Regions from separate parts of the Streptomyces sp. NPDC056948 genome, predicted to be linked through region 2. Evidence: riboswitches for the same ligand, from Rfam matches in the RefSeq annotation. Region 2 holds a riboswitch; the other holds the start of a gene.

Region 1 (16,081 bases), on a different contig from region 2:
AGGCCCGTGACGAGCGGGAGCCGGAGGCGGCGGTGCGGGTCGCGCAGACCAACTACACCGGCGCGGTCTCGGCGAGCCTGGTCTGCGCCCGCGCGCTCCAGGCCCAGGGGCACGGCTCCCTGGTCGTCATGTCCTCCGTCGCGGGCGAGCGGGCCCGCCGCGCGAACTTCATCTACGGCTCCAGCAAGGCGGGCCTCGACGCGTTCGCGCAGGGGCTGGGCGACGCGCTGCACGGCACGGGCGTGCACGTCATGGTCGTACGCCCCGGCTTCGTCCGTACGCGGATGACCGCCGGCCTGCCCGAGGCGCCCCTGGCGACCACGCCCGAGGCGGTCGCGACGGCCGTGGAGCTGGGGCTGCGCCGCCGCTCGGAGACGGTGTGGGTACCGGGCGCGCTGCGCGTGGTGATGGCGGCACTGCGCCACCTGCCGCGCGGGGTGTTCCGGCGGCTGCCGATCTGATTCCGCGTCAGCGCGTGGGGACCGAGTCGCGTTCCGCTGAGCCGGCCTGGGTCGGTACGACCGGGCCGCCGAAGGGGAACTCGCGGAGCTTGCGCCAGACACCGTCGGCGCCCTGTTCGTAGAGGGCGAAGCCGGTGCAGGGCCACTCGGCCTCGTAGCCGGCGAGCTCCTCGAAGGCGCGGTCCATCGCCGCCTCGTCGATGCCGTGCGCCACGGTGACGTGCGGGTGGTACGGGAACTGCAGTTCGCGCGGGACCGGCCCGGCGGGGTCGCGGACCTGCTGCTGGAGCCCGGTGCAGGCCTCCGCTCCCGAGACGACCTGGACGAACACGACCGGCGACACGGGCCGGAACGTACCCGTGCCGGAGAGCCGCATGGGGAACGGCCGGCCGGCCGCGGCGACCTCGGTCAGATGCGCCTCGACGGCCGGCAGGGCGTCCTCGTCGATCTCCGTCGGCGGCAGCAGGGTGACGTGCGTGGGGATGCCGTGAGCCGAGGCGTCGCCGAAGCCCGCGCGCAGCTGCTGGAGCTCGCTGCCGTGAGGCTCCGGGACCGCGATCGAGACACCGATCGTTACGGTCCCCACGTCGTCTCCTGTCGTTCAGTTGGCGGGTCGCTGATACGACCACCCGGTTATCGACTGTACGGCCACGGCCGGGTTACGGGCAGGCGCAACCGGAGTGATGTACAGCGCTGTCCGGTGGTACGGCTGTGCGCGGGGGCGGGTTCAGTGCTTGGCGGGCAGGAAACCGACCCTGTCGTACGCCTGGGAAAGGGTTTCCGCGGCGACCGCGCGTGCCTTCTCGGCGCCCTTGGCGAGGATCGAGTCGAGCGTCTCGGGGTCGTCCAGGTACTGCTGGGTGCGCTCCCGGAACGGCGTCACGAAATCGACCATGACCTCCGCGAGGTCCGTCTTGAGCGCGCCGTAGCCCTTGCCCTCGTACTTCGCCTCCAGCTCGGCGATGCCCTCCCCGGTGAGGGTGGAGTAGATGCCGAGGAGGTTGCTGATGCCGGGCTTCTCGGCCGCGTCGAAGCGGATGACGGTGTCGGTGTCCGTGACCGCGCTCTTGACCTTCTTCGCGGTGGCCTTCGGCTCGTCGAGGAGGTTGATCAGGCCCTTCGGCGTGGACGCCGACTTGCTCATCTTGATCGTCGGGTCCTGAAGGTCGTAGATCTTCGCCGTCTCCTTGAGGATGTACGGCTTCGGCACGGTGAAGGTCGGGCCGAAACGGCCGTTGAAGCGCTCGGCGAGGTCGCGGGTGAGCTCGATGTGCTGGCGCTGGTCCTCGCCGACCGGGACCTCGTGGGCCTGGTAGAGCAGGATGTCCGCGACCTGGAGGATCGGGTACGTGAACAGGCCGACGGAGGCGCGCTCGGCGCCCTGCTTGGCGGACTTGTCCTTGAACTGGGTCATACGGCCGGCCTCGCCGAAGCCGGTGAGGCAGTTCATGATCCAGGCGAGCTGGGCGTGCTCGGGGACGTGGCTCTGGACGAAGAGCGTGCAGCGGTCCGGGTCGAGACCGGCCGCGAGGAGCTGGGCCGCGGCCAGACGCGTGTTCGCGCGCAGGTCCTTCGGGTCCTGCGGGATGGTGATCGCGTGCAGGTCGACGACCATGTAGAACGCGTCGTGGGTCTCCTGGAGTGCTACCCACTGGCGGACGGCGCCGAGGTAGTTGCCGAGGTGGAACGAGCCGGCGGTGGGCTGGATACCGGAGAGCACGCGGGGTCGGTCAGAGGCCATGTTTCTTATTGTCTCAGAGGGGTGTGGGTGGTTTCGGCGGGTGGGGAACCGCGGGCCCGTTGTCGCTGGTCGCGCCCCGCGGCGGAGCCGCACATCAATGCGGCCCCGCGCCCCTCAGGGCCTTCAGCCGAGGTCGATTTCCGGGTACAGGGGGAAGCCCGCTACCAGGTCCGTCGCCCTGTGGGAGATCTCGTCGGCGATCTTCGCGTCGAGGATGTGCTGGGCCTTGGAGGGGGCGCCCGACTTGGTCGTGCCCGCTTCCGTGGAGGTGAGGACGCGGTCGATGAGGTCGGCGACCTCGTCCATCTCCGCCGTGCCCAGACCGCGGGTGGTCAGGGCCGGGGTGCCGATGCGGATGCCGGAGGTGTACCAGGCGCCGTTCGGGTCGGCGGGGATCGCGTTGCGGTTGGTGACGATGCCCGACTCGAGCAGGGCGGCCTCGGCCTGGCGGCCGGTGAGGCCGTAGGAGGAGGCGACGTCGATCAGGTTCAGGTGGTTGTCCGTGCCGCCCGTCACCAGCGTCGCGCCGCGGCGCATCAGGCCCTCGGCGAGGGCGCGGGAGTTGTCGACGATGCGCTGGGCGTAGTCACGGAAGGACTCCTGGCGGGCCTCCGCGAGGGCGACGGCCTTGGCGGCCATCACGTGCGGGAGCGGGCCGCCGAGGACCATCGGGCAGCCGCGGTCGACCTGGTCCTTCAGGGAGTCGTCGCACAGCACCATGCCGCCGCGGGGGCCGCGCAGCGACTTGTGGGTGGTCGTCGTCACGATCTGGGCGTGCGGGACCGGGTCGAAGTCGCCGGTGAGGACCTTGCCCGCGACCAGGCCGGCGAAGTGCGCCATGTCGACCATCAGCGTGGCGCCGACCTCGTCGGCGATCTCGCGCATGATCCGGAAGTTCACCAGGCGGGGGTAGGCCGAGTAGCCCGCGACGATGATCAGCGGCTTGAACTCGCGGGCCTGGGCGCGCAGGGCCTCGTAGTCGATCAGGCCGGTGGCCGGGTCGGTGCCGTAGGAGCGCTGGTCGAACATCTTGCCGGAGATGTTCGGGCGGAAGCCGTGGGTGAGGTGGCCGCCGGCGTCCAGGGACATGCCCAGCATGCGCTGGTTGCCGAAGGCCTGGCGCAGCTCGGACCAGTCGGCGTCCGTGAGGTCGTTGATCTGGCGGACGCCGGTCTTCTCCAGGAAGGGCACCTCGACGCGGGCGCCGAGGACGGCCCAGAAGGCGACGAGGTTGGCGTCGATGCCGGAGTGCGGCTGGACGTAGGCGTGGCGGGCGCCGAAGAGCTCCTTGGCGTGCTCGGCGGCCAGGGACTCGACGGTGTCGACGTTGCGGCAGCCGGCGTAGAAGCGGCGGCCGATGGTGCCCTCGGCGTACTTGTCGCTGAACCAGTTGCCCATCGTCAGCAGGGTGGCCGGGGAGGCGTAGTTCTCCGAGGCGATCAGCTTGAGCATCTCGCGCTGGTCGGCGACCTCCTGGCCGATGGCGTCCGCCACACGGGGTTCCACGGCGCGGATGACGTCCAGCGCGGCGCGGTAGGCGGTGGAAGCGGTGGAGAGGGGCTCGGCTGACATGTGTGGACCTCCGGACGTTGCGTTCAGCGTTCACGGTACGGCCCAGGCGCACGGCACTCTCTGCTCGGACCGCTCCCCGATGGTTTGTCCATCCCAGCGCGCCAGTCACGGCCCGGCGATCAGCCTACCGGACCATGTGTGCGGGTTTCGTTGTGGCTGGTCGCGCCCACGCGGCGGAGCCGCACATGTCACAGCCCCGCGCCCCTGAAGTCGCTAAAGGATCACGTGGGGAAGGAAGCGGGCGTACTCGTCTGTGATCAAGCCTGACGACTCTCTGATGCCCAGGCCCGCCGACTCGTCCTCCACCATCCAGGCGCCCAGGACCACGCGGTTCCCGTCGAAGTCCGGAAGGGGCGCCAGCTGCTGGTAGACGCAGGGTTCGTCGCGGAGGGCGGGTTCGGAGCCCGGGTCGTGGATCGTGACGCCCGCGCCCTCTCGGCCGAGGAGGGGCTTGGCCACCCAGCCCGGGGTGGACAGGTCGCGAGGGCCGTCCAGGTACGCGGGGAGGAGGTTCGGGTGGTCGGGGTAGAGCTCCCAGAGGATCGCGAGCAGGGCCTTGTTGCTGAGGAGCATCTTCCAGGCCGGTTCGATCCACAGCGTGGAGCCCGTGCCGCCGCCGTTGTCGAGGGTGTCCAGGACGTGGCCGGCGAAGCGGTCGGTGGTGAGCCACTCCCAGGGGTAGAGCTTGAAGGCGCTGCGGATGAAGCGGAGGCGCTGGTCGACGAAGCGGCCGGAGAGGCGGTCCCAGCCGATCTCCTCCATGGAGATCCAGTCGGTTTCCAGGCCCGCCTGCTCGGCCGTCTCCTTGAGGTAGGCGACCGTCATCATGTCCTCGCCGAGTTCGTCGGCGGAGGAGTACGCGAAGTACAGGGGGCTGCCCGGCGGGAGGAGGGCGGCCTGCTTCTTCCAGGCGTCGATCAGGCGTTCGTGGAGGGAGTTCCACTGGTCGGCGCCGGGGAAGCGCTCCTCCATCCAGAACCACTGGGGGGACGCGGCCTCGACCAGTGAGGTGGGGGTGTCGGCGTTGTACTCCAGGAGCTTGGCCGGGCCGGTTCCGTCGTAGCGGAGGTCGAAACGGCCGTAGAGGGAGGGGAGTTCGGCACGGCGGTGCCAGGACTCGGCGACCGCCCGGACCACGCGGGGGTCGGTGATGCCCAGGTCGGCGAAACGGTCCTCGGCGACGATGTGGGCGGCCGCCGCCAGGCACATGCGGTGGAGTTCCTCGACGACCTCTTCCAGGGCCTCGATCTCCGGAAGGGTGAAGACGTAGTACGCGCTTTCGTCCCAGTAGGGGCGCAGGGAGTCGTCGGGGTAGCGGGTGAGGGGGTAGATCAGGCCCTGTTCCTCGACGGTCTGCTGCCAGCCGGGGCGGGGCTCCATGGTGCGGCGTTCCATCTGCCCGGGCCCGCTCAGCCGCCGCCGCTGCCGGAGCCCGAGCAGCCGAAGCCGCCCCGGTCGACGGCCTCGCTGCGGCTGAAGGTGCCGGAGTCGGCGTAGCCGCCGCTGACGTCGGCGTCGTAGTACCAGTCGGCGTTCGCGGTCTCGGTCTTGCCGGTCTTCTTGCGGCCCTTGCCGTAGGAGGAGCCGGACGAGGAGCCGGAGTTGCAGTTCTTGTCGGCGACGATCTTGTAGCCGTTGATGTAGTCGTGGCTGTCCCGGTCCACACAGCGGCGGTCCGGGTCGGAGCCGCAGGCGGACAGGGCCGCCGCGAGGACACCCATACCGCCCAGCACCACCGTGCTCGAGCGCAGTCGCCGCCGTGTCTCGGCCATGTTCGTGTCTCCCCGTGTCCCCGTCGTGTACCCGCCGAAGCGGTCAGCCTAGAGATGGGTGAGAGCGGGCGTGCATGCCCCCCTGCCCCCGCCCCCTCCCCTACTGTCGTTTTGTGATCTTTGGAATGGTGTGCGCCCTTGGTGCGGCCGTCTGCTTCGGTACGGCGACGGTGTTGCAGGCGATGGCCGCGCGGTCGGCCGCGGCGACCGGCCCGGGCGGGGACGTGGCGCTGCTGTGGCGGGCGCTGCGGCAGTGGCGGTATCTGGTGGGGCTCGCGCTGGACGGGCTCGGTTTCCTGCTGCAGATCGTGGCGCTGCGGTCGGTGCCGATCTATGCCGTGGGGGCGGCGCTGGCCGCGAGCCTCGCGGTGACGGCCGTGGTCGCGGCGCGGCTGCTCGAGGTGCGGCTGAGCCGCATGGAGTGGGCCGCGGTGGGGGTGGTGTGCGCCGGGCTCGCGCTGCTGGGTCTTGCGGCCGGGGCGGAGGGCGACGAGGCCGGGCCGGGCTGGCTGAAGTGGGCGATGCTCGGTGCGGCGGGCGGGGTGCTGCTGCTCGGGGCGGTGGGCGGGCGGCTGCCGGAGCGGGGGCGGGCGCTCGCACTCGGTCTGGGGGCCGGCTGCGGGTTCGGGGTGGTGGAGGTGGCGGTCCGGCTCATCGACGGGCTGTCACCCGGGGAGCTCTTCACGAATCCGGCGGCTTACGCGCTGGTGCTCGGGGGCGGGGCCGCGTTCCTGCTGCTGACCTCGGCCCTGCAGCGCGGGTCGGTGACCACGGCGACCGCCGGCCTGGTGCTCGGGGAGACGGTCGCGCCCGCGCTGATCGGCGTGATCTGGCTCGGGGACCGTACGCGGGAGGGGCTGGGCTGGCTGGCGGTGCTCGGTTTCGCGGTGGCGGTGGCCGGGGCGCTGGCGCTGTCGCGGTTCGGGGAGGCGCCGGTGGAGTCCGAGGGGGGGGCGGCCGGGGAGGCGGGGGCGGCCGGGGAGGACGCGGTCGCACCTAAGTGAGCAGGGCTTTTCCCCAAGGCGGCGCACCTGCCGTAAAGCTTCACGTTCCGGACAGCCGGAAAATTGTTTGTTGAATCTTGAACGCGAGGGAACCGCTTTCCGTATGGGACGGCGTGACCAGTAATCCCGTCACGGTCACCGTGGCCTATCGCGTGATGCCGGGCCGTGCGGCCGACTTCCACTCCTGGGGGTGGGCCATGCTGGGCGCGACCGCGCGACAGCCGGGTTTTCTGGGGGGTGGGGTACTTGTCGACGGAGGGGCGGAGTGGCATGTCGTCTATCGCTTCGCCAGCGAGGGGTCGGCCCTGGCCTGGGAGCAATCGCTCTCCCGGACACAGTGGGACGCCCGGCTGGAGGGGCTCGCCCGGGAGGCGGAGCGCAGGAGAGTGCCGGGCGCCCGGGCCTGGTTCGACGCGCAGACTCTGACGCCCGCGCCGCCGGCACCGCCGAAGAAATGGAAACTGTGGTTCGTGAATATGAGCGCGGTTTTTCCGCCGGTGCTCCTGTTCAATCTGACGGTTCTTCCCTATCTCGGTGACCTCAATGCACTGATACGCACGCTGTTGTTATGTCTGTGTGTGACCGCCCTTGTCACCTGGATTCTCATGCCGCGCCTCCAGCGTTTCTTCAAGAAATGGCTGTACCCGTCGCTCCAGGCGCTTCGTGGGCGGCACAAACGCCGGGCCACGTAGGTCCGCGAACGAACAGAGGGAGGTGGGCGGGTGAAGACCCTGCTCATCGACAATTACGACTCGTACACGTACAACCTGTTCCAGCTGATCGCCGAGGTCAACGGCGAGGAGCCGGTGGTCGTCCGTAACGACACGCCCGTCGACGGGATTCCGGATCTCCGGGAGTTCGACAATCTGGTGGTGTCCCCGGGCCCCGGGCACCCGGGCGACGCGCGTGACTTCGGCATCGGGACCAGGCTGCTCGCGACCTCCCCGGTTCCTGTGCTCGGCGTGTGTCTCGGCCATCAGGGCATCGCGCTCGGGGAGCGGGGTCTGGTGGGGCCGGCTCCGGAACCGCGGCACGGGCACCTCTCCACGGTCCGGCATGACGAACGGGATCTGTTCCAGGGCCTGCCGCAGCATTTCACCGCCGTCCGCTATCACTCGCTGGCGGTGCGCGAGCCGTTGCCTCCGGCGCTGGAGGCCACGGCCTGGGCGGAGGACGGCGTCCTGATGGGGCTGCGGCACCGCAGCCGACCGCTGTGGGGTGTGCAGTTCCACCCGGAGTCCGTCCTCACGGAGTACGGCCACCGCATGCTCGTGAACTTCCGCAACCTGACCGCCGAGCGGGCCGGCAAGCTGCGCACGAAGAACACGGCGGTCCCGTCACCCGAGGCACCGTCCCGACGCCGGGCACTGGTACCGGAGTGCGACGCGGGGGTCCGACGGCCGACGGAGGCTCGGGGGGCGGGGGTTTCCGAGGCCGGGGGCGGCGATCGGCCCAGGGCCGCGCGGGCGCCGCGGAGTGGGGTTCCTCGGCCTGCGGCCGTCTTTCCCGTCTCGGCGGTGTCCATGGCAGTGGACCCGGCAGACGACGTTCCGGTCGGCAGTGCCACGCCGCCCACCGTCGCCATTCCCCGCCCCCGGCGCCCCGGACGGGTCGGTTACCGTCTGCACACCCGTCGGGTCACCGGTGCCGTCGACACCGAGGCGGTCTTCTCCCGGATGTTCGCCGGGTCCCCCCGCTCGTTCTGGCTGGACAGCTCCCTGGTCGAGCCCGGGCGGTCGCGGTTCTCGTTTCTGGGGGACGACAGCGGGCCGCTCGCCGAGTTCGTGCGGTACGACGTCACCACCGGGCGCTGTGAGATCGAGCGGGCCGGGCGGCCGGTGCGCAAGGTCACGGCGAGTGTCTTCGACTATCTGAAGCGGCAGTTGACGCATCGGCGCGTGGACGCGACCGGGTTGCCGTTCGACTTCACCGGGGGCTACGTCGGCTACCTCGGCTACGAGATGAAGGCCGACTGCGGGTCGCCCAACCGGCACCGCTCCCCCGCCCCGGACGCCGCCTGGCTGTTCGCCGACCGGGTGATCGCGGTGGACCACGAGGAGGGCTTCACCTACGCCGTATGCCTGGCGGAGGACACCCCGCAGGCGGCGCGGGAGGCCGCCGACTGGCTGGAGAGCGCGCTGGCGGACCTGAGCTGCGTGGCGACGGAGCGGGCGCCGCTGCCCGTGTCGTCGGCCCCGGCCGATCCCGGCGCCGCCGAGCCGTGGCTCGTACGCGACCGGTCGACGTACCTCGCGGACATCGAGGCGTGCCAGCAGCAGTTGCGGGCCGGCACCAGCTACGAGGTCTGCCTCACGAACGCCGCCCGGTTACCCGCTCCGCCCGACGCGCTCGAGTTCTACCGGACGCTGCGCCGCGACAACCCGGCCCCGTACGCGGCGTTCCTGAGATTCGGGGAGCTGGAGGTGGCCGGCTCCTCGCCCGAGCGGTTCCTGCGGATCGGGCGGGACGGTACCGCCGAGGCCAGGCCCATCAAGGGAACCGCGCCCCGGGGTGAGGGACCGGAGGAGGACGCCCGGCTGCGGGACGCGCTCGCGTCGGACGACAAGACGCGGGCCGAGAACCTGATGATCGTCGATCTGCTCCGCAACGACCTGGGGCAGGTCTGCCGGACGGGGTCGGTGCGGGTGTCCAAGCTGATGGCCACGGAGACGTACGCCACGGTGCATCAGCTCGTCTCGACCGTGGTGGGACGGCTGCGGCCGGGCACGGACGCGGTGGACTGTGTCCGGGCCTGCTTCCCCGGCGGGTCGATGACCGGCGCGCCGAAGCTGCGCACGCTGGAGATCATCGACTCGCTGGAGACCGAGGCCCGGGGCGTGTACTCCGGCGCCCTCGGCTACTTCGGGTGCGGCGGCGGCGCGGATCTCAGCATCGTCATCCGTACCGCCGTGTTCGCCGACGGCCAGATGCATCTGGGCGCGGGCGGCGCGATCGTGCTCGGCTCCGATCCGGAGGCGGAGTACGAGGAGATGCTGCTGAAGACCGCGGCCCCGATGCGGGCCCTGCACCAGCACACGGCCGACCGGATACGGCACCAGGCCCCGCCGGGGGACAGAGCCGGGGCGGCGGGGGAGGCCCGGCGATGACCAGTCCGCAGATCGAGCTGCACCCGCCCGAGGCCGAGGCGCCCGGGAACATGGCGGCCCAGCTCGCGGAACTCGCCGAGCGGCGCGGGTGGAACGGCCGGACCGCCTTTCACCAGGGCCACCGGGCCTGGACCCACGGGGAGGTGCACGACCTCGCGGCCCGTGCGGCCACCGTGCTCGCCGAGCACGGGGTGCGCCCCGGCGACCGTGTGCTGCTGGCGCTGCCCGACTCCCTCGCCTGGGTGACGGCCTTCCTCGCCACCGCCCGTCTCGGCGCCGTCGCGGTCCTGGTCAACCCCGAACTCCCCGCGGCCGACCATGTGTTCCTGGCCGAGGACACCGGGGCCCTGCTGTGTGTGACGGGGCCGGGCCTGGAGGAGCGGTTCGCCCGCCGGGCCCGCATCGGGGCGGATCAGCTGATGGCACTCGCCCCGGCCGCCGAGCCCTCGCCCGCCCACCAGGTCGACGCGCACGCCCCGCTCTACGTCCAGTACACCTCCGGCACCACGGGCCGCCCCAAGGGCGTCGTGCACACGCACGGCGATCCCCGGACGTACCACGATCTGGTCGGCCGGCGGGTGCTGCGGATCACCGCGGACGACGTCACGCTGTCGGTGTCGAAGCTGTACTTCGCCTACGGCTTCGGCAACGCCTTCGTCTTCCCGCTGTTCTCCGGGTCGTCCGCGGTGCTGGTGGACCGGCGCCCCACTCCGGCCACCATCGACGAGCTGGTCGCCCGGCACCGGGTGACGCTGCTCTACTCGGTGCCGTCCGCGTACGCCGCGCTGGTCGCCGAGCGGGGCCACGGGCACGAGGGCTGTTTCGCCTCGGTGCGGGCCGCGGTGTCGGCCGGTGAGGGGCTGCCGGACGGGCTCGCACGGCAGGTGACCGCGCTGCTCGGGGCGCCGGTGCTGGAGCAGATCGGCTCCACCGAGGCGGGTCACGCGTTCTGCGCCAACGGCTTCGCCCACGACCACCCGGGCACCGTCGGCCGTCCCGTGCCCGGCTTCGAGGTGGAGCTGCGGGACCGTGACGGGCACCCGGTGCCGGACGGCGAGGAGGGCGAGATGTGGGTGCGCGGGCCGACGGTCACGCCGGGCTATCTGAACCGGCCCGAGGAGACCGCGCGGACCCTGGTCGGCGGCTGGCTGGCCACCCGTGACCGGGCGTACCGCGAACCGGACGGCTCCTACCGGCATCTGGGCCGCGCCGACGACATGGAGATGGTCGGCGGTATCACCGTCTCCCCGCTGGAGGTGGAGGCCGTGCTGCGCGGCCATCCGGCGGTGCGGGAGGTGGCGGTCGCGGCTGTGCCCGACGGGCGGGGCGCGAGCCGGCTGCGGGCCTTCGTGGTGCCGGTCGCGTCCGCGCGTGACGGTCTGTCGGACGAGTTGATCGGCCTGGCGCGGGAGAGCCTCGCCGCCTTCAAGGTCCCCCGCAGCGTCAGCTTCGTCCCGTCGCTGCCGCGCACCTCGACCGGGAAGCTCCGCCGCCATCTGGTGCGCCGGGGTGCCTGGTGAACACCACGGAAAGGAACGGCCGCATGCGACAGACCCAGCCCTTGTCCTTGCCCTTGCCCTCGCTCGCCGATCGCGGCTTCTGTCTGGGACCGGTCTTCCGGCGGGCCGCCGACCGGCACGGGGCCGTCTTCGTCACCCTGGACCGGCCGCTGGACGTCAGCCCCTCCCTCGGGGTCGACCTGAGCTACACCGTGCTCGCCGACGTGGTCGAGGAACTGTCCGGCCGCCTGTGGGAGGCTGGGGTGCGGCCCTCGGAGCAGGTCGTCGTGCACAAGGCCGACAACGTCGACATCATGCTGCTGACCTGCGCCGCCTCCAGGATCGGCGCCGTGCCCGTGCTGTTGTCGCCCGCGCTGGCCCCTCAGGTGGCCGGGCAGCTCCTCGCACGGCTGCGCCGCCCCTGGCTGATCACCGACAGCGCCACCCTGGACGGTCTGAAGGACCTCGCCCTGTCCGGGCTCGTGCGGCGGACGCTCTCGGTGGACGACGCGCCCGGGGCGGAGCCCCTGGCGAAGTACGCCGGCGCCGAGCCGCCCCCGCCGGTCCGGCTCCATCCCCGCGAACCCGCCCTGATCACCCACAGCTCGGGCACCACCGGCGTCCCGAAGCTGGCCGTGCACTGCGCGCAGACCATGTGGAACCGGCTCGTGCCGCAGCAGGCGATGGGCTGGCCCACCCGCGGCGAGCCGGCGGCGCTGCACATGTCCTTCGTGCACTCGCGCTTCTACCATCTGCTCGGCGTACTGCTGCACTTCGGCAGCCCGCTCGTGCTGATCACCGACCCGGATCCGGCCGTGGTGGGCCCGCTGCTGGTCCGGCACCGGCCCGGCATCGTGGAGACGCATCCCAACACGTTCGTGCTGTGGGAGGAGCTGGCCGACGCCCCCGGGGCCCCGCTGTCCCGGGTCCGGTCGTACGGCTCCACGTTCGACGCGATCCACCCGCGCACCGTACGGCGGCTGCTGGGCGCCTCCCGGCGGCGTACGCCCTGGCTGATCCAGCTTTACGGGCAGAGCGAGACGGGCCCGGTGGCGTTCCAGGTGGTGACGCGGCGCGGCGCCGCCCGGGTGGACGGACGCCGGGTCGGGATCGGGATACCCGGCTTCACCCGGGTCCGCGTCACCGACGCCGAGGGCAGGCGGGTCGCGCCCGGCACGCCCGGCCGGATCGAGGCCCGCACCCGGGGCCGGATCCTCACCTACCTGGGCATGCCGGAGCGCTACGACCGTCAGCTCACCGACGGCTGGTGGGAGATGGGCGACATGGGCTACCGGAGCCGCCTGGGCGCGCTGTATCTGATCGACCGTGAGGTGGACCAGATCGACGCCGTGCACAGCAATCTGGAGGTCGAGGACGCGCTGATGTCCCGTCTCGAGGAGCTGCGCGAGGTCGTCATCGTGCCGGGCGCGGACCGCGAGCCGGTGCCGGTGGTGTGCGTGCGCGGCGAGCGGCCCCTGGACCCGGAGCGCTGGCGGAACGCCACGGCGGGGCTGCCGGCGATGGCCGAGCCGCGGCAGTGGCGGTTCGAGGATCTGCCGATGACCGCGACGTGGAAGGTGAAGCGCGGGGAGATCGCCCGGATGCTCACCGAAGGCGCCCGGGCATGACCCCGGTCGTGGTCGTGGGCGCCGGACCGGTGGGCCTGTCGGCGGCTCTGGCCCTGCGCGGGCACGGACTGCCCGTGGTGCTGCTGGAGGCCGACCCCGAGGACCGGGAACGGCCCGGCAGCCGGGCCCTGTTCGTGCACCGGGAGACCCTGGGCCTGCTGGACGCGATGCTGCCCGGGCTCGCCGCCGAGATCACCTCGTACGGGCGGACCTGGCACACCAGGCGCACCCTCTACCGGGGACGTGAGGTCTACGCCCGCACGTTCCCGCCGCCGTCCGGTCCGCCGCCCTTCACCAGCCTGCGCCAGACGGACACCGAACGGTTCCTGCGCGCGGCCTGCGAGGAGGCCGGGGTGGAGTTCGTGTGGGGCGCGCGCGTGGCGGGCGTGAGCACCTCGGAGACGGAGGTCCGGCTGACGGGCGAGGACGGGCGGGTGTGGACCGGCGCGTACGCCGTGGCCGCCGACGGCGCCCGCTCCGCGGTCCGGCGCGAGCTGGGCATCGCCCTGGAGGGCACCCACGGCGAGGGCTTCCATGTCGTGGTGGACGTCGCCGACGTGCCGGGCGCGGAGCTGCCGCTGGAGCGGGTCTTCCACTACGAGCATCCCGGGGTCGGCGGGCGCAGTGTGATGCGGGTGCCGTTCACCGGGGGCTTCCAGGTCGACCTGCAGTGCCGGGACGACGACGCACAGGAGGAGTACGGCACCGAGGAGGCCGTACGGCGCTGGCTGCCCGCCATCGTCGGGGACGGCTACGACGACAGGATCCTGTGGGTGTCGACGTACCGCTTCCTGCGCAAGGTGGCGGCCTCGTTCACCGATCCGCACGGGCGCGTGCTGCTGGCCGGGGAGGCGGCGCATCTCTTCCCGCCGTTCGGGGCGCGCGGCATGAACAGCGGGATCGCGGACGCGGCGGCCGCCGCCGAGGCGATCGCCGCCGGGACCGGCGAGGCGGTCGCGCACTTCGCCGAGGTACGCCGCGCCGCCGGCCTGTTCAACAGCGCCGCCGCCGGTACGGCCCTGGACCACCTGCGGCCGCACCGCCGTACCGTCAGGGTCAGGCAGCGGGCGGCGGCGGCCCTGGCACCGGTGCTGCCGTGGTGCGGATCATGGCTGGAGCACGCGCCGTACGGGCCCCGGCACGGGGCGCCGGCCGTCGCGGGCCACAAGTACTGAGGAGGAGCTGGTGGTGACACGACCGGCGGTGGCGGAAGGCCCGTGGGCATGGACGCCCGGCCGTGGCCTGGCCCCCGCCCCGGACCAGGAGGCCGGGGGACGGCTGCTCGTCGCGGACTCGTGGCTGCTCCGCGAGGGCCGGGTGCGGGCCTATGCCCGGCACCGGGAGCGGTTCTCGCGGTCCTGCGTCGAGTGCGGCGGGCCGGAGCCGCGCCGGCTCGTCGCGTTCTGGCAGGACGTGACCGCCGCGCTGCCGCGCACGGGTGAGTGGTTCCCGCGGGTGGAACTCGCGGCGGGCTCCCTGGAGTTGCGGCTGCTGGTGCGTCCCGCCCCGCCGCTCGGCACCGAGATCCGGCTGTGGGCGGCGGGCCAGCCCGACCCGCGGACCGTGCCCCGCCGCAAGGGCCCGGACCTGGAGACCCTGGCCCGGGTGCGCCGCCGGGCCGCCGGCGAGGGCGCTGAGGAGGCGGTGCTGATCGCGCCCTCGGGCACGGTGCTGGAGTCGGCCACCGCCAGCGTGCTGTGGTGGGAGGACGACACCCTGTGCCTGCCCCCGCCCCGGCTGCCCGTCCTGCCGGGTGTGACGGCCGGGCTCGTCCAGGACCGGGCCCTGCGGTCCGGGATCCGGATCGCGCACCGCGAGCGGACCGTGGCCGAGCTGGACGGCCGTGAGGTCTGGCTGGTGAACGCGCTGCACGGGATCCGGCCCGTGACGGGCTGGACGGGACGCCCGATGCGGGTGCCTCCGGCGGAGCGGGCCGGGGAATGGCGGACCTGGCTCGACGGCCTCATGGAGCCGCTGCCGAACTGAATTCACCCAAGGCATGACGACGCCGGGCCGAAGGAATTCGACCCGGCGTGATTTTCTCTGTTCATTTCAGTTTTCCGGCGCCATACGTCAGTTTTTCGGCACCATACGCGTGGCTATTGCGATGCGGTTGTAGGCATTGATGACGGTGGCCGCCCAGATCAGCGCGGCGATCTGGTTCTCGTCGAAGACCTCGGCCGCCTCGGCGTACACGGCGTCCGGGACGCGGCCGTCGTGGACCAGGGTCACGGCCTCGGTCAGCGCCAGCGCGGCGCGCTCGCGCTCGGTGAAGAAAGGCGTCTCCCGCCAGGCGTTCAGGGTGTAGAGGCGCTGCTCGGTCTCGCCCTGGGCGCGGGCGTCCTTGGTGTGCATGTCGAGGCAGAACGCGCAGCCGTTGATCTGCGAGGCGCGGATCCTGACCAGTTCCAGCAGTTCCGGTTCGACCTTGGCGTCCTGTGCCGCGGAAACGGCGGCGGAGTGCAGGGAGCCCATTGCGGCGGAGACGTCCGGGGTGATTTTCTTCAGGGCCACACGGGATATGGAAGGGCTTTCGCTCATGGGGTGACCATATCCCCGAAACCGCATTCCCGGAGGGGAATTCGCGCGATTATCCGGGCAGTACCGCGCACAGCGCGTCCAGCGCCCCCGACCAGGCGTGGTCCGGCGGTGTGCCGTATCCGACGACCAGGGCGTCGACCGGCTCGGCCTGCGCCGCGGGGTTGGTGTACCGGGCGAGCCCGTGCAGCGCGAGCCCCCGCCAGTGGGCCGCCTGGACCACCGACTGCTCGGTGCCGGGCGGCAGCCGCAGCAGGACGTGCAGACCGGCCGCGATGCCGGTGACCCGGGCCCCGGGAGCGCGGGCCGCGACGGCGGCGACCAGGGCGTCCCGGCGGCGGCGATACCGCAGGCGGGTCGCGCGCACATGGCGGTCGTAGGCCCCGGAGGCGAGGAACTCGGCCAGGGTGAGCTGGTCCAGCACCCCGCAGGTGTCGACGCCGCCCTTCGCCGCCGTGACCTCCTCGGCGAGGCCCGGCGGCAGCACCGCCCAGGCCAGCCGCAGCCCGGGGGCGAGGGACTTGCTGGCGGTGCCCAGGTAGACCGCACGGTCAGGGTCCAGGCCCTGGAGCGCGCCCACGGGCTGACGGTCGTAGCGGAACTCGCCGTCGTAGTCGTCCTCCAGCACCAGCCCGCCGGTGCGGCGCGCCCAGTCCACGACGGCCGCACGGCGGTCACGGTGCAGGGGCACGCCCATGGGGAACTGGTGGGCGGGGGTGAGGAGGATCGCGTCGGCGCCGGACAACTCGCCCGGGTCCG
Region 2 (15,168 bases):
CCGCGGCCGACGGCTCGCCCCGCCTGCGCAAGGGCACGCACGTGCAGTCCTGGAGCCTGGGCATGTCGGACGACAAGCCCCCGATCACCCTGCCCGAGGAACGCATCGTGCGCTGGCGGGCCGATGCCAGCCACACCGAGCTCGTCGTCGCCACCGACCCGAGGCATCCGGGCCGCCCGGTCCTCTCCGACGCGGACGGCGAGCCCCACCTCGTCGACGACGGGCACGTCATCAGCGACCGGACCTACCCGCCGAGCTGGAGCGACGCACCGCCCCAGTCGCCTCCGCCGAACGACCCCGCACGGCTGCGCGCCTACCTGACGGAGGCCCAGTACACCGACGGGCCGCTGACCACGCCCCAACTGCTGGACGGTGTCGAGGTACTGCTCGACCACTGGACCCTCGGCACCCGGGAGACGGCGGCGCTCGCCCGGCTCCTGGCCGACGCCGAGGGACTGCGGCCGGTCGGCCAGGTGACCGACCGGCTGGGCCGGCGCGGCCAGGCGTACGTGTACGACGGCTCCGGCGTCCGCCACATGCTGATCACGGACCCGGCCACCGGTGCCGTCCTCGGCCTGGAGAGCACCTTCACCGCCGACGAACCGGAGTACGGCGTCAAGAAGGGCGACGTCATGTCGTACAGCGCCTGGATGCGCTGATCACACGCCGGGCAGACCGAGCTGCCGGGCCGCGGCGTCCACGGTCTGCTCCAGCAGCGTGGCGATCGTCATCGGGCCGACCCCGCCCGGCACCGGCGTGATCAGCGAGGCCCGCTCCACGGCGGATTCGAAGTCGACATCGCCGACGTTGCCGGCGTTGTACCCGGCGTCGATCACGACGGCGCCGGGCTTGATGTCCTGGCCGTGGATCAGGCGGGGCCGTCCCACCGCGGCCACCACGATGTCCGCCTCGCGCACGGCGGCGGACAGGTCCCGGGTGCGCGAGTGGCAGTAGGTGACCGTGGCGTCCCGGGCGAGCAGCAGCATGCCGACCGGCTTGCCGAGGATCGCGCTGCGGCCCACGACCACGGCCCGCTTGCCGGCCGGGTCGACGCCGTACTCGTCGAGCAGCCGCATGATCCCGCCGGGCGTGCAGGACACGAAGCCCGGCAGGCCGAAGCTCATCGTTGCGAAGGAGGCGAAGGTGACGCCGTCGACGTCCTTCCCGGGCGCGATCGCCTCGAACGCGGCGCGCTCGTCGATGTGCTCGCCGACGGGGTGCTGCAGGAGGATGCCGTGCACACCCGGATCGGCGGACAGTGCCTCGAGCGTGGCGACGAGCTCCTCGGTGGTCGTGGCGGCGGGCAGCGTCACGTGCCGCGAGGTGATACCGGCCTTGCGGCAGCGGTTCTGCTTCATACGGACGTAGGTGACGGACGCGGGGTCCTCGCCGACAAGCACCGTCGCGAGACACGGTGCCGTGCCCGTGCGTTCGGTGAGGTCGGCCGCGCGCTTGCCGGCCTGCTCCACCGTCTGCCGGGCGAGCGAGGTGCCGTCCATGAGCCGTGCCTGGGACATGATCCACTCCTGGGCTGGTGTCCTGCTTCGCCCAGGCGCACGGCAGCTGACTCCGCGGGACCGCTCCCCGGTGGTGCTCCACCTCAGCGCCAGTCACGGCCCGGCCCCACTTTAACGGTGCCGATTCTCCTACTCGTCCCAGGCCTGGATCAGGGTCTGTTCGGTGATCTTTCCGCCGCGCAGCGACATCATGGACTCGGACAGGACGCGCACGCCGTCCGCGTACTCGCAGCTCTCGCTGTAGGCGGCCTCGTCGCCCTGGACGATGCACCGCTCCATCTTGTGCGTCATGTCGCGGCTGTAGACGTCCTCCAGCATCCGGCCGATCTCGTCCCGGCCGTGCAGGACCTTGGGGTGGCTGGGCTGGGTCGTGCGGTCCACGATGCGGAGCTCCGCGTCGTCGGCGTAGAGGGAGAGCAGGATGTCCGGGGTCTGTCCTTCCACGCCCCGGCGCAGGGTGTCTCGGTCGAAGGCGGGGTCTGCCGCGGTTCCCATGATGACCTCCTTCGAAGGGCCGCGACCCGACGGGGAGCGGGCCGCGAGAAGCCTCACCCTTGAGCCTCCTCCCGCCCGCCACGCTCGGCAAGCGCAGCAGGGCCACCGGCCCTGACACGACCGCTCAGTCGGCCGCGGCCAGGAACTGGGTCGCCGCCAGCTCCGCGTAGAGCGGGTCGGAGGTCACGAGTTCGCGGTGGGTGCCGACGGCCCGGACCCGGCCCGCGTCCATCACCACGATCCGGTCGGCCATCGTCACCGTGGACAGCCGGTGCGCCACGACGAGGACCGTGGTCGTCCGGGACACGTCCGCGACGGTGTCACGCAGCGCCGCCTCGTTCACCGCGTCCAACTGCGAGGTGGCCTCGTCGAGCAGCAGCAGCCGGGGGCGGCGCAGCAGGGCGCGGGCGATGGCGACACGCTGCCGCTCACCACCCGACAGCTTGGTGCCGCGGTGCCCCACGAGCGTGTCGAGCCCCGCGGGCATGCGGGATACCAGACCGTCGAGACGCGTCGTCTTCAGCACCCGCGCGAGCGCGTCCTCGTCCGCCTCCGGGTTGCCCAGCAACAGATTGTCCCGCAAGGAGCCCGACAGGACCGGTGCGTCCTGCTCCACATAGCCGATCGCGGCGCGCAGTTGGGGCAGCTCCCAGTCGGCCAGGTCCCGGCCGTCGAGCGTGATCACGCCGGCGTTGGGGTCGTAGAACCGCTCGATCAGCGAGAAGACGGTGGTCTTGCCGGCGCCGGAGGGGCCCACGAACGCCGACATGCCCTGCGCGGGCACGGCGAACGTCACGCCGTGGTGGACGTAGGGCAGGTCGTCGGCGTATCGGAAGCGGACGTCCTCGAAGGCGAGGGCGGCGGGCTGGGCGCCGGGGGAGGGCAGCGGCGCGAACCGGGCGGACGGCTCGGCGGGCAGGCTCAGCGCCTCCTGCATGCGGGTGAGGGCCGCGGCGCCCGTCTGGTACTGCGTGACGGCGCCGACGACCTGCTGTATCGGCGACATCAGATAGAAGACGTACAGCAGGAACGCGACCAGTGTGCCCACGTCGACGGCGCCGGTCGCGACGCGCGCGCCGCCCACCGCGAGCACCGTGATGAAGGCGATCTGCATGGAGAGCCCCGCCGTGTTGCCCGCGGCCGCCGACCACTTGGCGGCCCGCACGCTCTGCCGCCAGGATTCCTGCGCCGCCTCGTGCAGCGTGTTCTCCTCCCGGTGCTCGGCACCGGAGGCCTTCACGGTGCGCAGGGCGCCGAGGACCCGCTCCAGCGAGGCACCCATGACACCCACCGCGTCCTGCGCCCGCCGGCTCGCCTTGTTGATGCGCGGCACGATCACGCCGAGGATCACCCCCGCACCCGCGATCACGGCCAGCGTGACGCCCAGCAGCACGACATCCACCAGGCCCATCATCACGATCGTCGCGACGAGTGTGAGACCGCCCGTGCCCAGACCGACCAGCGAGTTGGTGGTGACCTGGCGCAGCAGCGTGGTGTCGGAGGTGATGCGGGCCATCAGGTCCCCGGGTTCGCTGCGGTCCACGGCCGTGATCCGCAGCCGCAGCAGATACGACGACAGCGCGCGCCGCGCCCCGAGCACCACCGACTCGGCGGTGCGCTGCAGCACGTACGAACCGAGCGCGCCCACCACCGCGTTGGTCAGCACCAGCGCCGACATCGCCAGCAGCGCTCCGGTGATGGCCCTCTCGTGCGACAGATCGTCGATCAGGCCCTTGGCCACCAGCGGCAGCAGCAGCCCGGTCGCCCCGGTGACCAGCGAGAGCACGGCACCGGCGGCCAGGGACCAGCGATGCGGCCGAACGTATCCGAGGAGCAGCCGCCAGGGAGGCACGGCGGTATCGGTCTCTGCGATGCTCACGTCGCTCCTTCGGCGTCGGGCGGAGCGTTCAGGCTACGGCGCGGGCCTCGTGCGGTGCCCGGCTTTTCGGCGCTGCGCGAACTCGTGATCATGCGTCTGAGGTGGCCGATCCGTGCCCCTTACCGATCAGTCGCGCGTAGGGTCGGAAGGGACGGACCCCGGCCGACGAAGGAGTCAGCGCGATGGCGCAGGAAGTACGCGGTGTGATCGCACCCGGCAAGGACGAGCCGGTGCGGATCGAGACGATCGTGGTCCCCGACCCCGGCCCCGGAGAGGCGGTCGTGCGCGTCCAGGCCTGCGGGGTGTGCCACACCGACCTGCACTACAAGCAGGGCGGCATCAGCGACGACTTCCCGTTCCTGCTCGGCCATGAGGCCGCGGGCGTGGTCGAGGCGGTCGGCGACGGCGTCACCGACGTCGAGCCCGGCGACTTCGTGATCCTCAACTGGCGTGCGGTGTGCGGGAAGTGCCGGGCCTGTCTGCGCGGGCGGCCCTGGTACTGCTTCGACACCCACAACGCCGAGCAGAAGATGACCCTCGCCTCGACCGGCCAGGAGCTCTCCCCGGCCCTCGGCATCGGCGCCTTCGCCGAGAAGACGCTGGTCGCGGCCGGGCAGTGCACCAAGGTCGCCCCGGAGGTCGCCCCGCAGGTGGCCGGGCTGCTCGGCTGCGGCGTCATGGCCGGCATCGGCGCCGCGATCAACACCGGCGACGTCGGCCGGGGCGACACGGTCGCCGTCATCGGCTGCGGCGGCGTCGGTGACGCGGCCGTCGCCGGGTCGCAGCTGGCCGGAGCGGCGCGGATCATCGCCGTCGACATCGACGACCGCAAGCTCGAGACCGCCCGGACGATGGGCGCCACCCACACCGTCAACTCACGCGAGACCGACCCGGTCGAGGCCATCGGCGAGCTCACCGGCGGCTTCGGCGCCGACGTCGTCATCGAGGCGGTCGGCCGCCCGGAGACGTACAAGCAGGCCTTCTACGCCCGCGACCTCGCCGGCACGGTCGTCCTCGTCGGCGTGCCCACCCCGGACATGAAGCTCGAACTGCCGCTGCTCGACGTCTTCGGCCGCGGCGGATCGCTCAAGTCGAGCTGGTACGGCGACTGTCTGCCCTCCCGCGACTTCCCCATGCTGATCGACCTGCATCTGCAAGGGCGCCTGGACCTCGGGGCGTTCGTCACCGAGACCATCCAGCTCGACGAGGTGGAGAAGGCGTTCGAGCGGATGCACCACGGCGACGTGCTGCGCTCGGTGGTGGTGCTCTGATGACCACCCGAGTCGAACACCTCGTCACCTCCGGCCAGTTCAGCCTCGACGGCGGCACCTGGGACGTCGACAACAACGTGTGGATCGTCGGCGACGACCACGAGGCGATCGTCATCGACGCCGCCCACGACGCCGACGCCATCGCCCGGGCCGTCGGGGACCGCAGGCTCACGGCCATCGTGTGCACCCACGCCCACAACGACCACATCGACGCCGCCCCCGCCCTCGCCGAGCGCACCGGGGCCACGATCTGGCTGCACCACGACGACCTGCCGCTGTGGAAGCAGACCCACCCGGACCGGGAGCCCGACGCCTGGCTGGTCGACGGCCAGACGATCGAGGCCGGCGGCGCCGACCTGCGGGTCCTGCACACCCCGGGGCACGCGCCCGGCGCGGTGTGTCTGTACGAACCCGGGCTGGCCACCGTCTTCACCGGCGACACGCTGTTCCAGGGCGGCCCCGGCGCCACCGGCCGGTCCTTCTCGCACTTCCCGACGATCATCGACTCGATCCGCGACCGGCTGCTCACGCTGCCGCCCGGGACGAAGGTCCTCACCGGCCACGGGGACCCCACGACCATCGGTGCGGAGGCCCCGAATCTGGAGGACTGGATCGCCCGGGGTCACTGACCGCGTGTCGCCGGTAAAAGGCGACAGAAGATGTCCGGCTTACCCGTCACCCTGAATGCGACAAGCAGCCACGGTCACGGGAGGTCGGACATGTCAGCTCCACTGAAGGGCAAGGTCGCACTGGTCGCCGGTGCGACCCGAGGCGCCGGACGGGGCATGGCGGTGGAACTCGGCGCGGCGGGCGCCACCGTCTATGTCACCGGACGCAGCACGCGCACCCGCCGCTCGGAGTACGACCGGCCCGAGACCATCGAGGACACCGCCGACCTGGTCACCGAGGCAGGCGGACAGGGCATCGCCGTACCCACCGACCACCTCGACCCGGCGCAGGTCCGCACCCTCGTGGAGCGGATCGACGAGGAACAGGGCCGCCTCGACGTCCTCGTCAACGACATCTGGGGCGGCGAGAAGCTCTTCGGGTGGGACGTCCCGGTCTGGGAGCACGACCTCGACAACGGCCTGCACCTGCTCCGTCTCGCCGTCGAGACACACGCGATCACCAGCCACCACGCCTTGCCCCTGCTGCTGCGCCACCCCGGCGGCCTGGTCGTCGAGGTCACCGACGGCACCGCCGACTACAACGGCGACAACTACCGTGTGAACTTCTTCTACGATCTCGCCAAGGCGTCCGTCCTGCGCATGGCCTTCTCCCTCGGCCACGAGCTCGCTTCGCGCGGCGCCACAGCCGTCGCCCTCACGCCCGGCTGGCTGCGCTCGGAGATCATGCTGGATACCTTCGGCGTACAGGAGGAGAACTGGCGCGACGCCTTGGAGCGCGTCCCGCACTTCGCCATCTCGGAGACCCCGCGCTACGTCGGACGGGCCGTGGCCGCGCTCGCCGCCGACCCGGACGTGGCGCGCTGGAACGGCCAGTCCCTCTCCAGCGGCGGCCTCGCCCAGGTGTACGGCTTCACCGACCTCGACGGCAGCCGCCCGGACGCGTGGCGCTACCTCGTCGAGGTCCAGGACGCGGGCAAGCCGGCCGACACGAGCGGCTACCGCTGAGTCACCCCCGGGGCAGTACGGTCGGCCCATGACGGACACCAGGCGCTTCGAGGGGTACGGGGTTCTCATCACCGGCGGGGCACGCGGCATCGGCGCCGCCACCGCCCGCCGGTTCGCGGGGGAGGGCGCGCGGGTCCTGGTGGCCGACCAGGACCCGGCCGCGGCCACCCGGACCGCGCGGGCCCTGCGGGACCAGGGGCTCACCGCAGAGGGGCTCGGGTGCGACGTGGCCGACCGGGCGGCGGTCGAGGCCGCCGTCGCCCACGCCGTGGACACCTTCGGCTCGCTCGACGTGCTGGTCAACGGCGCCGCCCACTGCTCGCCCGACGCGCCCCTCTTCGAGGACGAACCGGACGAGTCGTGGGCGCGCGACCTCGACGTCACCCTGTCCGGCGCGTACCGCTGCTGCCGTGCCGCGCTGCCGCACCTGGCCGCCTCGGGCCGTGGCGCCGTCGTCTCCATCGGCTCGGTCAACGGCCTGCAGGACTTCGGCAACCACGCCTACAGCGCCGCCAAGGCCGGCCTGGGCTCCCTGACCCGCACCCTCGCCGGGCACGCCGCCGCGCGCGGTGTCCGCGTCAACCTGGTGGTGCCGGGCACCGTCCGCACCACCGCCTGGGAGGGCCGCGACGAGGACCTGGAAGCGCTGCGCCGGCTCTACCCCCTGGGCCGGGTCGGCGAACCGGAGGACATCGCGGCGGCCGTCACCTTCCTCGCCTCGCCCGACGCCTCCTGGATCACCGGCACCACCCTGACCGTCGACGGCGGCCTCACGGCCGTCCACACGGCCTTCCACGAAGCCCTGCGCCCATAGCGGCCTCAAGAGCGGCCCTGTCGCGGCAGCCCCTTCCGCCCGGTCGCCGCGCGGTGAGGTATGTCACCGTTTCGTCGCAGGCCGCACCCCCGCACAACCGAAGCCGCCCTTCGCCCGTCTAGCTGGCAGAACACCGTAGACCAACTCCGCGAAAGGGCTGACCAGCCATGGGGGACGTACGCAGACGGGGAGCCGTCGCACTCGGGATCACCGGCCTGGTGGCACCGCTCACACTCGCGCTCGGCGCCACCCCGGCGCAGGCCGCGAGCTGCACCACGCAGACCGGCCCGCACCAGAAGCAGGTGGAGAAGTTCCTCGGCCGTCCGGTCGACGGCAAGCAGTCCGCCACCGACTGCAAGGCGATCCGTGCCTTCCAGACCAAGCACGGCATCTCCCCGAACGCCGGCTACGCCGGTCCGGTCACCTGGGGCGTGATGGACCTGATGCAGAAGCAGAAGGCCGTCGGGAAGAACCCCAACAAGGACGGCAAGTGCCCGGTGAACAAGGGCCGGATCGCCTGCGTGAACCTGACCCTCCAGCTGAGCTGGATCCAGGACGGCAAGAAGCTCGTCTACGGCCCCGTCCCGGTCCGCACCGGTCGCGACGGGTACGAGACCCGCACCGGCCTGAAGAAGATCTACTGGCGCAACATCGACCACGTCTCGTCGATCTACGACGTGCCGATGCCCTACGCCCAGTTCTTCGACGGTGGTCAGGCCTTCCACTCGGTCGGCGTCAGTATGTGGAACCCGCCGGGCTCGCACGGCTGCACCAACATGACGAAGACCGACGCCAAGAAGTACTGGTCGCTGCTGAAGAAGGGCGACGACGTCTTCGTGTACGGCCGCAAGCCGGGCACCTGATCCCAGGCACCCGGCCCGCACGGCCCTCTACTGGGGCGCGTCCCCGAAGTCCGGGATCTCGAGCCGTACCCCGCCCTGCCGCGCGGACTCGTGCGCGACGATGCCCGGCAAGGTGTAGCGGGCGGCCACCCACGCGTTCACCGACGGCAGGGTGCGCGAATTGACGGCGGTCACGAAGTCGTCCACCAGGAAGTGGTGGCTGCCCTCGTGGCCGTTGTGCAGGTGGTCGAACTCCCTCGGCAGCCGCTCACGGTCGTGCACGGGCGCCGACCCGGAGGTGAAGGCGGCCCGCAGCTCCGGCGCGATGTGCTGCAGCGACGGATCGTCGGGAGCCATGGTGGGCTTGGGCTCCAGCAGCTCGCTGATGTCCTTCACCCCCTGCTTGTCCTGCCACAGGGCGACCGTGGCGAGCTGCTCCATGCTCGCCTCGGTGCCGAAGAAGCGGAAGCGCGACTCCCGGATGTGCGAGGGGTAGCCGACCCGCCGGAACTCGTTCGTACGGAACGAGCCGCCGCCGGCGACCTCGAACAGCGCGGTGGCGTTGGAGAAGTCGTTGCCGAACTGGCTGATGTCCTTGTCGAAGACGCCGTCGCCCCGGTCGTCGAGGACACCGATCGCCGACACGCTGACGGCGTGCGTCTGCCAGGCGCCCAGCACCCCGCCGATCGCGTGCGTCGGGTACAGCAGCGGGGGATAGCTGGCGGTGGCCTTCCAGTTCTCGCCGCCGCTGTACTGGTAGGCGTCGTAGAAGCCCAGGTCCATGTCGTGGACGTAGTCGCCCTCGGCGTAGAAGAGCCGCCCGAAGGCGCCCTCGGCGATCTGGTTGCGGGCATGGACGGTCGCCGGGTTGTACTCGCTGGTCTCGCCCATCATGTAGGTCAGGCCGGTGGCCTTGACCGTGTCGATGATCGCCGCGATCTCCTCCGTGCTGATCGCCATGGGGACCGCGGAGTACACGTGCTTGCCGGCGTTGAGGCCCTGGAGCACCAGCGGGCCGTGCGTCCAGCGCTGGGTGAAGATCGCGACCGCGTCGACGTCCTCCGACTCCAGCATGGCCTGGTACGACGGGAACGCGCCGGCGAGGCCCTGCGCGGCGACGAGTTGTTCGGCCCTCTCGGGCAGCAGGTCGGTGACGTAGACGTCGCTGACGCCGGGGTGGGCCTGGAACAGGGTGGCGAACTGGCCCGAGAACTGTCCGGCACCGACGATGCCGATGGAGAACGTCATGTGTGGCATGCCCTTCACTGTGCGGTGATCACTGCGAGAGGATCAGGTTGATCTGGTCGTTGGTCTGGTCGAGGCTGCTGACGGGCTTTCCGTTGCCGTAGATGTCCTCCATCGCCGGCTGCATGAGCGCCGTCATGTCCGCGGAGTAGCTGGCGATCGGGTACGAGAACGTCCGGGAGTGCTTCTTGTCGGCCACGGGTTCGGTGAACGACGAGACGTCGATGCCCTTCTTCCGGTACGCGGCGACGGCGGCCTCGGTCCCGGCCGCGGTGGCGGGGAAGACGACGCCGTACTTGCCGACGACGGTCTGGCACTTGTCCGAGGCCAGATACGCCACCCACTTCTTGGCGCCCGGCTTGTTCTTGGAGGCCTTCGTGACGGAGTCGGCGAGGCCGTTCATCATGGTGGCGCGCTTGCCGGTCGGCCCGACCGGCGTCCGGGCGGTCTTGATGTCCCGGCCCTTGAAGCCCGTGTAGGTGGAGATCATCCAGGCCCCGTCGAACGCGGTGGCCGCCTTCCCCGCCGCGACCTGCGTGTTCTGCTGGTTGGACTGGATGTTGTAGTCCGACAGGGGCGGCATGTAGCCCTTCTTCGCCAGGCCGAAGTACCACTTGACGGCCGACTGGAAGGTCTTGCTGTCGTACTGGTACTTCGTGCCCCAGCGCGCCTTGTTCAGGTAGTTCCACCCGGCGGAGCCGGTGAAGGGGCTCCACTGCGTCTGGCCGTCGCCGAAGCCGCCGCCGCCCGTGGCCATGCCGTACACCTTGACGTTGTTCTTGTCGAAGCCCGGCTCGTCGCCCCGCTTGCCCTTCTTGTCGATCGTGAGGTGGGCGATGGTCTTCTCGAAGGTGCCGCCGTCCTTCGGGTTCCAGGACAGGTCGCCCAGTTGTGCGGCGCTGAGCCCGGCGTCCTCGGCCATCTTCGAGTTGTAGAACAGCGCGACGGTGTCCCAGTCCTTGGGTGTTCCGTAGCGGTGGCCGTCCTTGCCGACCCAGTTGGCGGCGAGGCCCGGCTGGTAGTCGGAGTCCTTGATGCCGAGGTCGTCGAGCGGTTCGAGGACCTTCAGATCGGCGAACTGGCCGAAGTTCTGGATGTGGTCGGTGAACACGTCCGGGGCGGTGCCCGCGATGAACCCGGCGGTGAGCTTGGTCCAGTAGTCGCTCCAGCCCAACTGCGTGATCTTCACCTTCAGTCCGGGGTTCTCCTTCTCGAACCCCTTGGCACAGGCCTGGTAGGCGGGCAGCTGGTTGGCGTCCCACAGCCAGTACGTGACCGTGTTCGCGGAGGATCCGGCGGCGCCGCCCTGGGCGCATCCGCTGACCAGGGACAGCGCCAGCGCTCCGGTCGCCGCGACGAGCGTACGAATTCGCATCCCAGTCCCCTTACTTGATCCCGGTGAAGCCGATGGAGCTGACGATGCGGCGCGCGAAGCAGGCGAACAGCACCAGCATCGGCAGCGCGGCGATCAGCGTCGCCGCCATGAGCCCGGACCAGTCGACGCCGGTCGCCGGGGTCTGCGCCCGGAAGACCGCCAGCGCCACGGTGAGCACGCGCGAGCTGTCGCTGTAGGAGACCATCAGCGGCCAGAAGTAGTCGTTCCAGGAGGTGATGTACGTCAGCACGCCCAGCGTGATGACGGGCGTGGACGCCATCGGCAGCACCACCCGGAAGAAGATCTTGATCTTCCCGGCGCCGTCGAGCAGCGCGGCCTCCTCGACCTCGCTGGGGATGTTCATGAAGAACTGCCGCAGGAAGAACACCGCGAACGGCGTCATGAACATGGTGGGCAGCGCGATACCGAGGAGCGTGTCGATCAGGTGCAGTTGCTTGATGAGCACGAAGTTCGGCAGCAGCGTGAAGATGGCCGGCACCATCATCCCGGCCAGGAACAGGCCGAACACCTTGTCCCGGCCCCGCCAGCGCAGCCGCGAGAAGGCGTACGCGGCCATCGCGGAGAAGAAGATCTGACAGCCGGTGATCAGGGTCGACACCAGTACCGAGTTGAGCAGGTAGCGCCAGAAGTCGAGCCCGCCGCCCGCGCCGCCCTGTTTGACGGCCTCCTCGGCCGACTGCATTCCCAGGGCCCGCTCGAATCCGCTCGTGGTGAGGTCCACCGGCAGCGGGTTGGTCGGGTCGGCGTTGAGGCCGGCGTTGGTGGAGAGCGCGGTGCGCAGGATCCAGTAGAACGGCAGCAGGGTGATGAGGACGATCAGTCCCATCACGGTCCAGGCGGCGGCTCGCCCGAAGGGGAACCTGCGCCGGACCGGTCGCAGGGCCGACGGCGTTGTGGTCGTGGTCGTCACGGCAGTCATGCGGATGTCTCCTTCCGTCAGCCGAGGTCGGTCCGGCCGGCCCGGGTGAGCCGGTACTGGAGGATGGTGATCGCGCTCAGCACGACCAGCAGGGCGACGGACATGGCCGAGGCGTAGCCGAACTGGAAGCGCCCGAAGGCGGATCCGTAGATGTAGAACTGGAGCACGTTGGTCGCGTTGGCCGGACCGCCGGCGGTGGTCACCGCGACGGTGTCGAACACCTGGAACGACCCGATCATCGTCATGATCAGCACGACCGCGAGCACCGGCCGCAGCAGCGGCATGGTGATCCGCCAGAACATCCGCCACTCGCTCGCGCCGTCCACCCTGGCCGCCTCGTACATCTCGTTCGGGATCGCCTGGAGACCGGCGAACAGCAGCAGGGCGGTGTATCCGACGTGCCGCCACACGTTGATCAGCGCGATGGTCGGGATCGCCCAGGTCTCGTCGGCGAGGAACGGGATGCGGTCGGCGCCGAGGGCGCTGATGATCTCGTTGCCGATGCCGAGCTGCGTGTCGAGGATCCAGAGCCAGACGAGGCCGGCCACGACGTTCGACATCAGGTACGGCGTGAGCACGATCCCGCGCAGCATCGCCGACTGGGTCAGCCGCTGCAGCAGGACGGCCATGGCGAGCGCCGCGACCGTCTGGACGCCGATGTTGATGACGACGTACCAGACGGTGACCGTCATCGAGTCCCAGAAGATGGGGTCGTTGACCATGCGGACGTAGTTGTCCAGGCCCACCCACTCCGCCGGCGTCAGCAGGTTGAAGCGGGTGAAGCTCAGATAGATGCCCCGGAGCGTCGGCCAGAGCAGGAAGACCACGAAGCCGAGCAGCGCCGGCGCGATGAACACCGCGGCCAGCCGTCCGTCTCCCCGGTTGCCCCCCACCTCGGTCCGGCGTGTCCTGGGTTTGCTGCGTGCCTCCGTGGCGCCGCCTGCGGGCAGACGCGACGGAGGACTGCTGGAGGCGATGGTCATCGGGCGACTCCCTCGCATACGGCGGCTCGTCCTCTGGCGGGACTTACTTTTGGCGCGAAACAATTGCTGCGTCAAGGGGTGCGCAAACATCTTTTCGCAGGAACCTTCATCGCCGTAGAGTGGTCATGTTGGTTTCAGTGCGAAAAAAAGGCTGAGGGGAGTCGGACGTACATGACCGCAGGCACCGCCGGCTGGCTGCCGCTGAGCGCGGGGGAGCGCTCCGTGGCGATCGAAGTGCTCGTCCACGGCCCGCTGTCCCGGACCGAGCTCGCCCGGAGGCTGGGTCTGTCGGCCGGCAGCCTCACCCGGCTGACCAAGCCGCTGATCGAGTCGAACCTGCTGATCGAGGTGGCCGAGGCCGGAGCGCCGGCGGAGGCCCGCCAGGGTCGCCCCTCACAGCCGCTGGACGTCGTCGCCGACTCCGGGTCCTTCCTCGGCTTCAAGATCACCGAGGATACGGTCTACTGCGTCGTCACCACGCTCCGCAGCCACATCGTCGCCCACTACGACCGTCCGCTCACCACCCACGACCCCGCCGGGGTCGCCGACATGCTCGGCGCGATGACCGCCGAACTGGCCGCCGAACACCCCCGGCTCGCCGGGATCGGTATCGGGGTCGGCGGGTTCGTGCAGGACCGTGCCGTGGTCGGTGAGTCCCCCTTCCTGCTGTGGCGGGACGTCCCCCTCGCCGAACTCGTCGAGGAGCGCACCCAACTGCCCGTGGTCGTCGAGAACGACGTCGCCGCCCTGGTCGAGGCCGAGACCTGGTTCGGCGCCGGACGCGGCCTGGACCGCTTCGCGGTCCTCACCATCGGCGCAGGCATCGGCTACGGGCTCGTCCTGAGCGGCAAGCGGGTGTCCTGTGCCGAGGAGGACCGCGGCTTCGGCCGTCACTGGATCGTGGACCCCAGTGGCCCGCTCACCCCGGACGGCCGGCGCGGCAGCGCCGTCTCGCTGCTGACCATCCCCAACATCCGCTACCAGGTCCAGGCCGCCACCGGCCGCGACCGGACCTACGAGGAGATCCTCGCGCTGGCCGTCGCCGGGGACCCGATGCCCGCCCGGGTCATCGGTGAGGCCGCACGCGCGCTGGGCACGCTCGTCGCCCAGATCTCCAACTTCGTGATGCCGCAGAAGATCCTGCTCGCGGGGGAGGGGGTCGGGCTGATGGATGTGGCGGGCAAGACGGTCGAGGAGGCCATCCGCGACAACCGGCACCCCCTGGCCGCCCCGGTCGACCTCGAGACGAAAGTGTCCGATTTTCACGACTGGGCGCGCGGCGCGGCCGTGTTGGCTATCAAGGTACTGGTCCTGGGATCGGCCGAAGCGTGAACACCCTCACGTTTACCGGGAGATGGACGTGATCAGCAACACTGTCCGGAATGCCCGATTGGCTCGAGATTGCTCACATCGCCTTCACGTCCGGGACCGTATGCTTCACAGCATGTCCACCACTGTTGAAACCTCTTCCGAGCGATCGGCTGACGAGGTCAACGAGGAGATCCGGGCCCTGTGGCGCCGGTCGGGCGGGACACTGAGCGTCGAGCAGCGTGAGGAGTACCAGCGGCTCGTCCTGGAGTGGGCCGCCGCGGCTCCGCAGTCCGTGCCGGCGGCCTGAGCGTCATCCAGGTCCGCTGACGCGTCGGACCCTCGTCCCGGGGCACCCCTGATCCAATGGGTGCCCTTCTCGCACTTGCCTCGGCCGTCTGCTACGGCATCGTAGACTTCGCCGGCGGCCTGCTGTCCCGGCACATCCACCACGCCGCCGTCACCTTCTTCGGCCAGTTGGGCGGGCTGCTGCTCGCCTGCGCCGCCGTGCTCCTCATGCCCGCCGACGCCGTCCACACGGCCGACCTGCTGTGGGGAGCGTTGTCCGGCGTCGGCAGCGGCTTCGCCATGCGGTTCCTCAACCGTGGGCTGAGCCGCGGTGCGATGACGGTCGTGGTGCCCGTGAGCGCCGTCACCGGCGTCGCGCTGTCGGTGCTGTGCGGGGTGCTCGTCCTCGGCGACCGTCCGGGCACCCTGGCCTGGCTCGGCATCGCCGTCACGGTGCCCGCCCTGTGGTTCGTCTCCGGAGGCAGGGCCGGTGCGGGGAAAGGAACAGCGGACGGACTGCTCGCCAGCGCGGGCGTGGCCGTGCAGTACCTCGCCCTCGGCCAGGCCGGTCCGGAAA

Evidence for each region. Region 2 has a riboswitch for ZMP and ZTP ahead of ACFTZL_RS23055 (bifunctional 5,10-methylenetetrahydrofolate dehydrogenase/5,10-methenyltetrahydrofolate cyclohydrolase). Riboswitches for the same ligand answer to the same signal wherever they lie in the genome.
Region 1: linked by a shared signal. The riboswitch ahead of ACFTZL_RS13925 (glycine hydroxymethyltransferase) and the one ahead of ACFTZL_RS23055 (bifunctional 5,10-methylenetetrahydrofolate dehydrogenase/5,10-methenyltetrahydrofolate cyclohydrolase) in region 2 are both predicted to bind ZMP and ZTP.

The regions. Positions count from the first base shown of each region.
Region 1 is NZ_JBHUQX010000086.1:6,917-22,997, forward strand. Features, by position in the region: gene ACFTZL_RS13910 (decaprenylphospho-beta-D-erythro-pentofuranosid-2-ulose 2-reductase) at 1-461, shown strand, start outside; gene ACFTZL_RS13915 (2'-5' RNA ligase family protein) at 469-1,047, opposite strand; gene trpS (tryptophan--tRNA ligase) at 1,189-2,202, opposite strand; gene ACFTZL_RS13925 (glycine hydroxymethyltransferase) at 2,326-3,774, opposite strand; ZMP/ZTP riboswitch at 3,808-3,893, opposite strand; gene ACFTZL_RS13930 (glutathionylspermidine synthase family protein) at 3,988-5,169, opposite strand; gene ACFTZL_RS13935 (hypothetical protein) at 5,184-5,546, opposite strand; gene ACFTZL_RS13940 (hypothetical protein) at 5,672-6,550, shown strand; gene ACFTZL_RS13945 (antibiotic biosynthesis monooxygenase) at 6,664-7,242, shown strand; gene pabB (aminodeoxychorismate synthase component I) at 7,273-9,657, shown strand; gene ACFTZL_RS13955 (AMP-binding protein) at 9,654-11,177, shown strand; gene ACFTZL_RS13960 (class I adenylate-forming enzyme family protein) at 11,201-12,784, shown strand; gene ACFTZL_RS13965 (FAD-dependent monooxygenase) at 12,781-13,959, shown strand; gene ACFTZL_RS13970 (aminotransferase class IV) at 13,973-14,770, shown strand; gene ACFTZL_RS13975 (carboxymuconolactone decarboxylase family protein) at 14,858-15,325, opposite strand; gene ACFTZL_RS13980 (PLP-dependent aminotransferase family protein) at 15,375-16,081, opposite strand, start outside.
Region 2 is NZ_JBHUQX010000179.1:1,263-16,430, forward strand. Features, by position in the region: gene ACFTZL_RS23050 (CU044_5270 family protein) at 1-659, shown strand, start outside; gene ACFTZL_RS23055 (bifunctional 5,10-methylenetetrahydrofolate dehydrogenase/5,10-methenyltetrahydrofolate cyclohydrolase) at 660-1,517, opposite strand; ZMP/ZTP riboswitch at 1,540-1,624, opposite strand; gene ACFTZL_RS23060 (nuclear transport factor 2 family protein) at 1,647-2,012, opposite strand; gene ACFTZL_RS23065 (ABC transporter ATP-binding protein) at 2,137-3,891, opposite strand; gene ACFTZL_RS23070 (S-(hydroxymethyl)mycothiol dehydrogenase) at 4,074-5,162, shown strand; gene ACFTZL_RS23075 (MBL fold metallo-hydrolase) at 5,162-5,791, shown strand; gene ACFTZL_RS23080 (SDR family oxidoreductase) at 5,882-6,796, shown strand; gene ACFTZL_RS23085 (SDR family NAD(P)-dependent oxidoreductase) at 6,825-7,610, shown strand; gene ACFTZL_RS23090 (L,D-transpeptidase family protein) at 7,778-8,473, shown strand; gene ACFTZL_RS23095 (Gfo/Idh/MocA family protein) at 8,501-9,700, opposite strand; gene ACFTZL_RS23100 (ABC transporter substrate-binding protein) at 9,729-11,072, opposite strand; gene ACFTZL_RS23105 (carbohydrate ABC transporter permease) at 11,083-12,012, opposite strand; gene ACFTZL_RS23110 (carbohydrate ABC transporter permease) at 12,030-12,995, opposite strand; gene ACFTZL_RS23115 (ROK family protein) at 13,167-14,327, shown strand; gene ACFTZL_RS23120 (hypothetical protein) at 14,428-14,613, shown strand; gene ACFTZL_RS23125 (EamA family transporter) at 14,670-15,168, shown strand, end outside.